DNA from 3 places in the Streptomyces sp. NPDC048257 genome. Region 1 is predicted to be linked to each of the others. Evidence: riboswitches for the same ligand, from Rfam matches in the RefSeq annotation. Region 1 holds a riboswitch; each other region holds the start of a gene.
The links. A riboswitch is a leader RNA that binds a small molecule or an ion and turns the genes downstream of it on or off. The one in region 1 is predicted to bind cobalamin.

Region 1 (3,163 bases):
GATGATCTCGGTGCACAGGTTCGAGGAGTGCACGACGGTGCCCGGCTCGGCGGTCTGGTTCGCCGTGCGGTTGGAGGCGTCCTTGAAGGTCATCCAGCCCTGGCCGGTCTGCGCGAGGGTGCGCATCATCCGGCCGTACAGGTCGCGGGCGGGCATGGTCTTGCGGGCCAGGCCGGCCGCCTCGGCCTGGCGGTAGGCGGCGTCGAACTCGTCGCCCCACAGGTCGACCAGCTCGGGCACGTCGGCCGGGGAGAACAGCGACCAGTCGGCGTCGGCGTTCACACGGCGCATGAACTCGTCCGGCACCCAGTGCGCGAGGTTCAGGTTGTGCGTACGGCGCTGGTCCTCACCGGTGTTGTCGCGGAGCTCCAGGAACTCCTCGATGTCCGCGTGCCAGGTTTCCAGGTAGACGGCGGCGGCGCCCTTGCGGCGGCCGCCCTGGTTCACGGCGGCGACGGAGGCGTCGAGGGTCTTCAGGAACGGCACGATGCCGTTGGAGTGGCCGTTGGTGCCGCGGATCAGCGAACCGCGGGCGCGGATGCGGGAGTACGACAGGCCGATGCCACCGGCGTGCTTGGAGAGCCGGGCGACCTGGTGGTAGCGGTCGTAGATCGAGTCGAGCTCGTCCAGCGGGGAGTCCAGCAGGTAGCAGGAGGACATCTGCGGGTGCCGCGTGCCGGAGTTGAAGAGCGTGGGGGAGGACGGCAGGTAGTCCAGGCGGCTCATCAGCCGGTACAGCGAGGCCACCTCCTCCACGGCCTGCACGCTCTCGTCCGCGGCGAGACCGCAGGCCACGCGCAGCATGAAGTACTGCGGGGTCTCGATGACCTGACGGGTGATCGGGTGGCGCAGCAGGTAGCGGCTGTGCAGGGTGCGCAGGCCGAAGAAGCCGAAGCGGTCGTCGGCGCCCTCGGCGAGGGTGAGCTCGACGAGCGAGTCCAGGCGGCTCGCGTGGGTGCGTACGAACTCGGCCGTGCGGTCGGCGATGAGGCCCTCGCGGTGGCCGACCTCGACGGAGGCCGAGAAGGAGGTGGAGCCCTGGCTCGCGGCCTCGTCGCGCACGGCCAGCGTCAGCAGGCGGGCGGCGAGCCGGGAGTAGGCCGGGTCCTCGGAGATCAGACCGGCGGCGGCCTCCGTGGCCAGCCCGCGCAGTTCGGCGTCGTCGGCGGCGGAGCTGCGGCCGCGCAGCGCCGAGGCCGCGACCCGGCCGGGGTCGGTGTCGGGGAGGTCCGCCGTCAGTCCGGTGAGGGTACGCAGCAGCGTGGCCCCCGGGCCCTCGGTGTTGTCGCCAGAAGTGGACTCGGCGCGCGGTGCGGAAGGCGCGATGGTCACGGCGGAAGCTCTCCCTCGCTCGGCCCGGTCATCGGCGGAGCGGGGCGCGGGCGGGCGCATGCGGGCGCGACGAGAACGCGTACCCCGCATGGCGTCCACCGGCCCAACCGCGAGGCCCGGACGAATCGGCACCCGGTTCGGTCGACCCGGGCGCGCTGTCGGCAGGTCCTCGGACTTGGCGTCCGGTAGCCGGACACTTCATACCGTTGCGGGACAGTTCCGGATTCGCACCGGATTCCCCTGCGGCGACAGCAGCCATGAGCATACATGTGGGGGCGGCCCTATGCGGTAGCCCCCACATGTAGTGTCGGCGTGGCTACAGCTTGAGCCGGTACGTGAGGAGTTTCAGGCCCTCGATCGGCGCCCAGTCCCGCTCCGGAGTCCGTACGAAGCCCAGTCGCCCGTAGATGCGATGGGCTCCGGCCATGCTGCTCTGGGTGGAGAGCACCACCGCGCCCACGCCCTCGATGGCCCGCGCCCGATCGAGGCACGCCCGCACCAGTGCCTCGCCGGCGCCCTGGCCGCGCGCCTCGTGGGCCACCGCGAGCATCCGGAACTCGGCCTCGCCGGGCGTGGCGATGTCGGCGAGCGGGCTGCCCGGGGCGGCGAAGGTCACACCGCCCAGCAGCCGTTCGTCCCGTACGGCGACGAGCACCTCTGCTGCGGCGGCGCGGCCGGCCACGTCGCGCAGCACGTTCAGGTACGCGTCGTCCTCGTTGAAGTCCAGGTGCCCGTCGGCGAGGTAGGCCCGGGCCGTGATCTCACCCAGATCCGTGTACTCGGCGGCCTGTACCGGCCTGATCGTGATGTCCATGCCGTCGAGTGTGCCGGAGCCGCGCGGAAGGGCCCCGCCGCATTTCGGCGGGGCCCTTCGGGGTGCGGTTCAGCAGCAGCGGAAGCCGTCGCGGGGGTCCGCCTCGCGGGCGTCCGTACGGGCGCGTTCGAAGGCGCGGCGGGTGAGGACCTCCGCGTCCGGGTCGTGGGAGCGGGCGTGGGCGACGTACCGGTCGTACGCCGCCTCCCCCGAGAACTCCCGTACGTAGAACCGGGCCTTCGCCAGCGCGCTGCGCAGCCGTGCCGGGCGGCTCATCAGGCCACCGGCTCCTTGACGTGTCCGCCGGCCGCATCCGGGCCCGCCGCGGCGAGCTCCGCCCGCTCCTCGGCGGTCGCGATGAGCCCGGCGGGGGCGACGATCTTCGACTCGGTCCAGGGGACCTCGGAGAGGGTCGCCGACTCCGGGTGGCGGACGGCCTTGAGGCAGGTCCGGGCCGCGTCCGCGAGGACCACGATGATCAGGACGGCGAAGAAGGCGCACAGCACGCCGTCGACCGTGGCGTTGGTGACCACGGTGTGCATGTCGTCCATGTTCTTGGCCGGCGCCAGCACCTTGTCGGCGTCGATTCCGGCCTGGTACTTGTCGCGCTGGGCGAAGAAGCCGACCTTCACGTCCTCCGAGAAGATCTTCTGGTAGCTCGCGGTGAGGGTCACCGTGGCGTCCCAGACCAGCGGAACGCCCGTCACCCAGGCCCATTTGAGCCGTCCGGACTTGATCAGCAGCGTGGTGCAGACGGCCAGCGCGACCGCGGCGAGCAGCTGGTTGGCGATGCCGAAGAGCGGGAAGAGCTGGTTGATGCCGCCCAGCGGGTCCTTGATGCCGACCCACAGGAAGTAGCCCCAGCCGCCGACGACGATCGCGCTCGCGAACCACACGCCGGGCTTCCAGCTGACGTCCTTGAAGGACTTGTGCACGTTGCCGAGGGTGTCCTGGAGCATGAACCGGCCCACGCGGGTGCCCGCGTCGAGCGTCGTCAGGATGAAGAGCGCCTCGAAC
Region 2 (3,163 bases), on a different contig from region 1:
CGGCGCGATTCGCGGCGAGTTCGGCGGTGATCGCTCCGGCGCCCCGGGCAAGGCCACGGGCCAGCGTGGTGATCTCGACGGTCTTCTGCAGGGCGAAGGCGAGCCAGCGCCGGACCTGCGGATCGATGTCGCGCTCGACGGCCGCGTCCAGTGGGACGTGCAGCAACGAGCAGGACGCGGCGACGTCCACCCGGTCGGCCAGGCCGAGAAGAGTACCGAGGGTGCTCAGCGACTTCTGGTAGTCGTTGATCCAGATGTTGCGGCCGTTGACCACGCCCGCGACCAGCCGCTTGCCGGGCAGGCCGCCAACTGCGGCGAGGTCGGCGAGGTTGGCGGCGGCGCGGTCGGTGAAGTCGAGGGCGAGGCCCTCCACGGGCGCCTTCGCCAGGACGGGCAGGGCCTCGCCGAGGCGGTCGAAGTACGAGGCCACGAGCAGCTTGGGGCGCTCGGTCAGCGCGCCGAGCTCCCGGTAGGTGCGGGCGGCGACGCCCAGTTCGGCGGGGGTGCGGTCCTGGACCAGGGCCGGCTCGTCGAGCTGGACCCACTCGGCGCCGGCCGCGCGCAGCTCGGCCAGCACCTGGGCGTAGACGGGCAGCAGCCGGTCCAGGAGCGTGATCGGCTCGAAGTCGGCGGCAACGCCGGGCGCCGGCTTGGCAAGGAGGAGGTACGTCACCGGGCCGACGAGGACGGGGCGGGCGGGGTGGCCGAGGGTCAGGGCCTCCTTCAGCTCGGCGACCTGTTTGGCGGGGTCGGCCGTGAAGACGGTGTCAGGCCCGAGTTCGGGGACCAGGTAGTGGTAGTTGGTGTCGAACCACTTGGTCATCTCCAGCGGCGCGACGTCCTGGGTGCCGCGCGCCATCGCGAAGTACCCGTCCAGGGCGTCCGCGTCGACGGCGGCCCGGTGGCGGCCGGGGATCGCGCCGACCATGACCGTGGTGTCCAGGACATGGTCGTAGAACGAGAAGTCGCCGGTCGGAACCTCGCTGATGCCTGCCTCGGTGAGCTGGGCCCAGTTGGTGCGGCGCAGGTCGCGGGCGGTCTCCCGGAGGGCGTCGGCGGTGACGCGGCCCTTCCAGTAGCCCTCGACGGCCTTCTTCAGTTCGCGGTTCTGGCCCTGGCGGGGGTATCCGTACACGGTGGCCTGTACTGCCGCGGCTGCGGACTCGGTGGTCACGGAACTCTCCTTCGCGAGCGTGTCTCCATGGACCCGGTGGGGGCCGAGGGCGCGAGGGGGGTGCCGGAACGGGCGGACCGCCGGGGTCACGTACAGCTGGGTACGCGACGGGGAGGATCCGCCTGAAGCACGCCGACCCGCCCACGAGGTCACCGGGAAACCGCACACGGAATCGTCCGCGCACGGGCAACGGGCAGGTCTTCGGACTCGCGGGCACGCCGGCCACTCGGGCAGACACCTACTGGCCGTCGCTTCCCAGGACCGGTTCCGGTCCCAGTGCGTATGACGGCGGTCGTTCCCGCTCACCGCTGCGGGGCAGTCCCGGATTCCCACCGGGTTCCCTCTTACGACGCATCCCGCCTGGCGGACGGGGGCGAACCAGCTGCGGGGTCCACCCTAGGGCGCCGAACTGGAGAATGGACAGAGTCATCCAGATAGCGGACGGTGAAATGAGACATGGCGGGGGTGCGGCGACACCACTCGCCGCACCCCCGCCGTCATGCGTGCCTCCGGCGCACCCTCAGCCCGGAGACCTGCCGGGACCCTCAGCCCCGGCCGTATGTGTGGAACCCGCGGCCGCTCTTGCGTCCCAGCAGCCCCGCCTGCACCATCCGCTGGAGCAGCGGGGGCGGGGCGTAGAGCGGTTCCTTGAACTCCTCGTAGAGGGAATCGGCGATCGCCGCGACCGTGTCGAGCCCGATCAGGTCGGCGAGCTTGAGCGGTCCCATCGGGTGGGCGCAGCCCAGCTCCATGCCGGCGTCCACGTCGGCGGCGCTCGCGAACCCGGACTCGGCCATGCGAATGGCCGAGAGGAGGTAGGGGATCAGCAGCGCGTTGACGACGAAACCCGCCCGGTCCTGGGATCGGACCGTGGTCTTCCCCAGAGCATCACGGGCGAAGGCTTCGACTGCGGCGAGGGTGTCCGCCGACGTGTGCAGGGAAGAGACCACCTCGACCAGCGGCAGCACGGGGACGGGGTTGAAGAAGTGCAGGCCCACCACCCTGTCCGCACGCCCGGTGGCCATGCCCAGCCGCATGATCGGGATGGCCGAGGTGTTCGTGGCGAGGATCGCGTCCGGGTCCGCGACGATCTTGTCGAGGGCCGTGAAGATCTCCGTCTTGGCCTCGGGGTTCTCGGTGACGGCCTCGATGACGAGCTGCCGATCGCCGAGGTCCTCCAGGTCTCCGGTCAAAACGAGCCGGGCCAGGGCGTCCTCGGCGGAGAGCCGGTCGAGCTTGCCGCGCTGGACGGCGCGTTCCAGGGAGACGGCCACCCGCTGCCCAGCGGCGCGGGCCGCGGTGGCATCCGCTTCGGCGACGACGGTGTCGAGTCCGGCGCGGGCGCACACCTCGGCGATGCCGGCGCCCATCTGGCCTCCTCCGACGACTCCGACGCGCCGGATCCGGCCCGGCTGCGCAACGGGGTTCACGCGTTCACCTGCGCGGGGGCGCGGCGGACCAGGTGGCGGCTGTAGGCCTCGGGCGTGAAGAACGGCGGGAGGTGCACCGAGAGCGCGGTGTCGACGAAGACCTCGCGGGCTTCGAGGACCAGCGCCTGCGGGTCCTCGGCCTCCAGGGCCGCGCATTCGGCGTCGAGGAGGTCGGTGACCGTCCCCCGATCCACCCGGTCGTGGCGGAGCCACTGCCAGATCTGAACGCGGGCGATCTCGGCGGTGGCGGCGTCCTCCATCAGGCCGTTCAGGGCGACGGCGCCGCTGCCGCGCAGCCAGGCGTCCAAGTAGCGCACGGCCACGGCCACGTTGGAGCGGATTCCCTCGGAGGTCGGCGGAGCGGCGATCCTGCGGACGGACAGCAGGTCGGCGGCCGTGACCTCGACGTCTTCTCGGGTGCGCTCGAGCTGGTTGGGCCGGGACCCGAGGACGCCGTCGAAGACCTCGCGGCAGACGGGGACGAGTCCGGGATGGGCGACCCAGGAGCCGTCGAAGCCGTCCTCGGCCTCCCTCTCCTTGTCGAGGCGGACCTTCGCGA
Region 3 (3,163 bases), on a different contig from region 1:
CTGGCCCGGGCATTACCCCGGCACCGCGGAAGTGATCCGTACCCTCGTCGCCGCCGGGACCGACCCCGGGGCCCGGTTCGTCGGGGCGCACACGGAGACGCCCCTGCACTGGGCCGCAAGTAACGACGACGTGGCTGCCATCGATGCCCTCGTCGCCGCCGGGGCCGACGTCCATGCCCCGGGTGCGGTGCTCGGCGGCGGGACCCCGCTCGCCGACGCCTGCGGGTTCGGGCAGTGGCGGGCGGCGCGCCGGCTGCTCGAACTCGGCTCGCGGCCCGGTCTGCAGGAGGCTGCCGCCCTCGGCCTGCTCGACAGGGTCGAAGAGTTCCTGGCGGCCGGCTCCGGCTCTGGCCCCGGCTCCGGTTCCGGCTCCTGCGCGGAGGACGTCACCCGTGCCTTCTGGCAGGCCTGCCACGGAGGCCGGCTGTCCACCGCTCGGTACCTGCTGTCTCGCGGAGCGGACATCGACTGGATCGGCTACGACCGGCTCACCCCGCTCGACATCGCTCTCATCGGCGCCAACGCCGAACTGATCGCCTGGTTGAGGAGCTCCGGCGCCCACACGGGCGACCAACTCGCACCCCGCCAGACGAGTTAAAGCAGTGGATCTCCGGATCCGGCCGTGCCATCGTTGGACCCGCCGAAGGGGTGTAGCTCAGCTGGCCAGAGCACCGGTCTCCAAAACCGATGGTCGCAGGTTCGAGTCCTGCCACCCCTGCAGGAATGCGCCCGGCTGAGGGTTTCTCTCCCACAGCCGGGCGTTGCCGTGTCGCCGCCGGTCAGCCGACCGGGGTGAAGCTCGGCATCAGCGGGATCGCGCCGGCCAGCCAGCCCCCGGCGCTCGTGGTGAAGCGCGGCGCGGGCGAGGTCTCCCACCACGAGCGGACCGCCGTGGTGGTCCGTTCCTCTCCGGTCCGCCGGTCGACGTAGGCCGTCTCCCGTTCGCCGGTCAGGCGTACCGCGACCCGTCCCCGCTTGCAGCCGTCGGGGTAGTCGTTCCAGTTGACCCCGGCCTGCGACCACAGCAGTTCCTGCATGCCGCCGGTGGAGACACCGTGCAGCCGCTTGTGGGAGAAGTGCGCCTGCGCGGCCATGCTGATGCTGTTGCGGACGGCGTCCCGCTGCCGCCACAGGAAGTAGTTGGCCACCTCGGTCGGGTCGGAGAGCGTGAACAGGCGGGCGTCGAACAGGGCGCGTCTGCCCGGACGCCGCTCGTTCAGGACGGCCGTGGCCAGCGACGCGGCGACGGACAGCTGCTTGGCGACCACCCCGCCGAACCACGGCTCGGTGCCCGGGCTCTCGAAGTCGGTGTACAGGATGCTGATCTCGTCGGACTGGGTGTACGAGAACTGCGCCCCGGCGATCTCCGCACACAGCGCCTCGGCGACGGCGTCCATGTCGGCCATGAAGGACTCGTCGAACGGCCGGGCCGCACCCCGCATATAGGTGTGGAAGGCGCGGCCGTCCACCCGCATCAGCGTGTAGGTACGGCGCGGCAGGACCGCACGGTGCACCGCCTCGTACCGCTTCATCCGATCACCCAGTGGGGTGCTGTCTGACATGGTGTGTCCCTCCCTGGACGCCCCGCCGCCTTCGTGCCGACCGGAGCATCGTCACACGTCCAGGGCCGGGGACCTGCGCGATTTCTGGCAGACTGGCGTTGTCACCCAGGCGGTGCAGGACAGGAAACCGGTGCGATTCCGGTGCGGTCCCGCCACTGTGACCGGTCGTCCCCGCGTGGGGTGACCGGGAGTCAGACACTGACGCACCGCCTCTGCTCGCAGTTTCACGTCGACCAGGGGACGCGGATCCCCCGGAGAGGCCCCGTCATGCCGTCGCGTCCCCGCTCCGTCCTGTGCGCGCTCATACCCGTCGCACTCCTGATACCCCTCGCCGCGTGCGCCGGTTCCCCCGGGCCGCAGCAGGACAAGGCCGCGGGGCAGCCCGCCGCCGCGCCCGGTTTTCCGTACACCCTCACCAACTGCGGTGTGAGCAGCACCTATCAGGCCCCGCCCCGGCGCGCGGTCACCATGAACCAGCACGCCACCGAGCTGCTGCTCGCGCTCGGGCTGGGCGACCGGATCGCCGGATCCGCCTACCTCGACGACGCCGTCCTTCCCGGGTACCGGCCCGCCTACGACAAGATCAAGGTGCTGGCCGAGGAGTATCCCTCGAAGGAGATCCTGCTCGGCGCCGACCCCGACTTCGTCTACGGCGGGTACGCCAGCGCCTTCGACAAGGCGCAGGGCCGTGACCGCGAGGGACTCGCCAAGTCCGGTATCGACTCCCGCCTCAACGTGGAGTACTGCACCGAGGGCAAGGTCGGCCTCGACCAGCTGAAGACCGAGATCACCGAGGTCGCGCGGACCTTCGGCGTGCCCGAGCGCGGCACGAAGCTCATCGAGGACGAGCAGCGCCGCATCGACGCCGTGACCGCCCGGGTCAAGGACCGGCCGCGGCCGTCCGTCTTCGTCTACGACTCCGGCGAGGCCTCGGCCGCCACCTCCGGGGGCAACGGCATCGGCAACGAGATCGTCTCCCTCTCCGGCGGCACGAACGTCTTCGCCGACCTCGACGACACCTTCGGCGACGTGTCGTGGGAGCAGGTCATCGAGCGCCGGCCCGAGGTCGTCCTCATCTACGACTACGGCGGCACCACCGTCGAAGCCAAGAAGCAGCGCCTGCTGAACGACCCGGCCCTCGCCGGGGTTCCCGCCGTCAAGAACCGGCGGTTCGTCGTACTGCCGCTCTCCTCGGCCGTCCTCGGCGTGCGCGTCGCCGACGCCGTCGAGTCCCTGGGGGGCCGGCTCCACCCCGCCACCCCATGAGGCTGCGCACCGCCGCCGTCCTCCTCGTCCTGGCCGCCGCGCTCGTCGCCTCGGCGGTCGCGGGCCTGGCGCTGGGGGCCGTCCGGATCGAACCCGGCCGCGTACTCGACATCGTCCTCGGTGGCCTCTCGGGAGAACAGCGCACCGGAGCCTTCGCTGCCATCGTCTGGGACGTCCGGCTCCCGCGCGTCCTGCTCGGGGCCGTCGTCGGCGCCGGGCTCGCGGTCGCGGGCGCCGTGCTGCAGGCCCTCGTGCGCAACGAACTCGCGGACCCCTTCCTGCTCGGCGCCTCCTCCGGAGCCTCGGCCGGAGCCGTCCTCGTGATCGTCTTCGGT

Region 2: it holds a riboswitch for cobalamin, as region 1 does, so the genes downstream of both, metE (5-methyltetrahydropteroyltriglutamate--homocysteine S-methyltransferase) here and ACGFZK_RS12240 (ribonucleoside-diphosphate reductase subunit alpha) in region 1, are expected to answer to the same signal.
Region 3: it holds a riboswitch for cobalamin, as region 1 does, so the genes downstream of both, ACGFZK_RS01685 (ABC transporter substrate-binding protein) here and ACGFZK_RS12240 (ribonucleoside-diphosphate reductase subunit alpha) in region 1, are expected to answer to the same signal.

The regions. Positions count from the first base shown of each region.
Region 1 covers NZ_JBICZI010000004.1:363,002-366,164, reverse strand. Annotated here, with positions in the region: gene ACGFZK_RS12240 (ribonucleoside-diphosphate reductase subunit alpha) at 1-1,332, opposite strand, end outside; cobalamin riboswitch at 1,475-1,607, opposite strand; gene ACGFZK_RS12235 (GNAT family N-acetyltransferase) at 1,649-2,146, opposite strand; gene ACGFZK_RS12230 (YbdD/YjiX family protein) at 2,216-2,422, opposite strand; gene ACGFZK_RS12225 (carbon starvation CstA family protein) at 2,422-3,163, opposite strand, start outside.
Region 2 covers NZ_JBICZI010000001.1:754,138-757,300, forward strand. Annotated here, with positions in the region: gene metE (5-methyltetrahydropteroyltriglutamate--homocysteine S-methyltransferase) at 1-1,174, opposite strand, end outside; cobalamin riboswitch at 1,370-1,521, opposite strand; gene ACGFZK_RS03535 (3-hydroxybutyryl-CoA dehydrogenase) at 1,720-2,604, opposite strand; gene aceB (malate synthase A) at 2,601-3,163, opposite strand, start outside.
Region 3 covers NZ_JBICZI010000001.1:345,472-348,634, reverse strand. Annotated here, with positions in the region: gene ACGFZK_RS01700 (ankyrin repeat domain-containing protein) at 1-598, shown strand, start outside; tRNA gene ACGFZK_RS01695 (tRNA-Trp) at 645-718, shown strand; gene ACGFZK_RS01690 (tRNA(His) guanylyltransferase Thg1 family protein) at 780-1,562, opposite strand; cobalamin riboswitch at 1,642-1,783, shown strand; gene ACGFZK_RS01685 (ABC transporter substrate-binding protein) at 1,830-2,828, shown strand; gene ACGFZK_RS01680 (FecCD family ABC transporter permease) at 2,825-3,163, shown strand, end outside.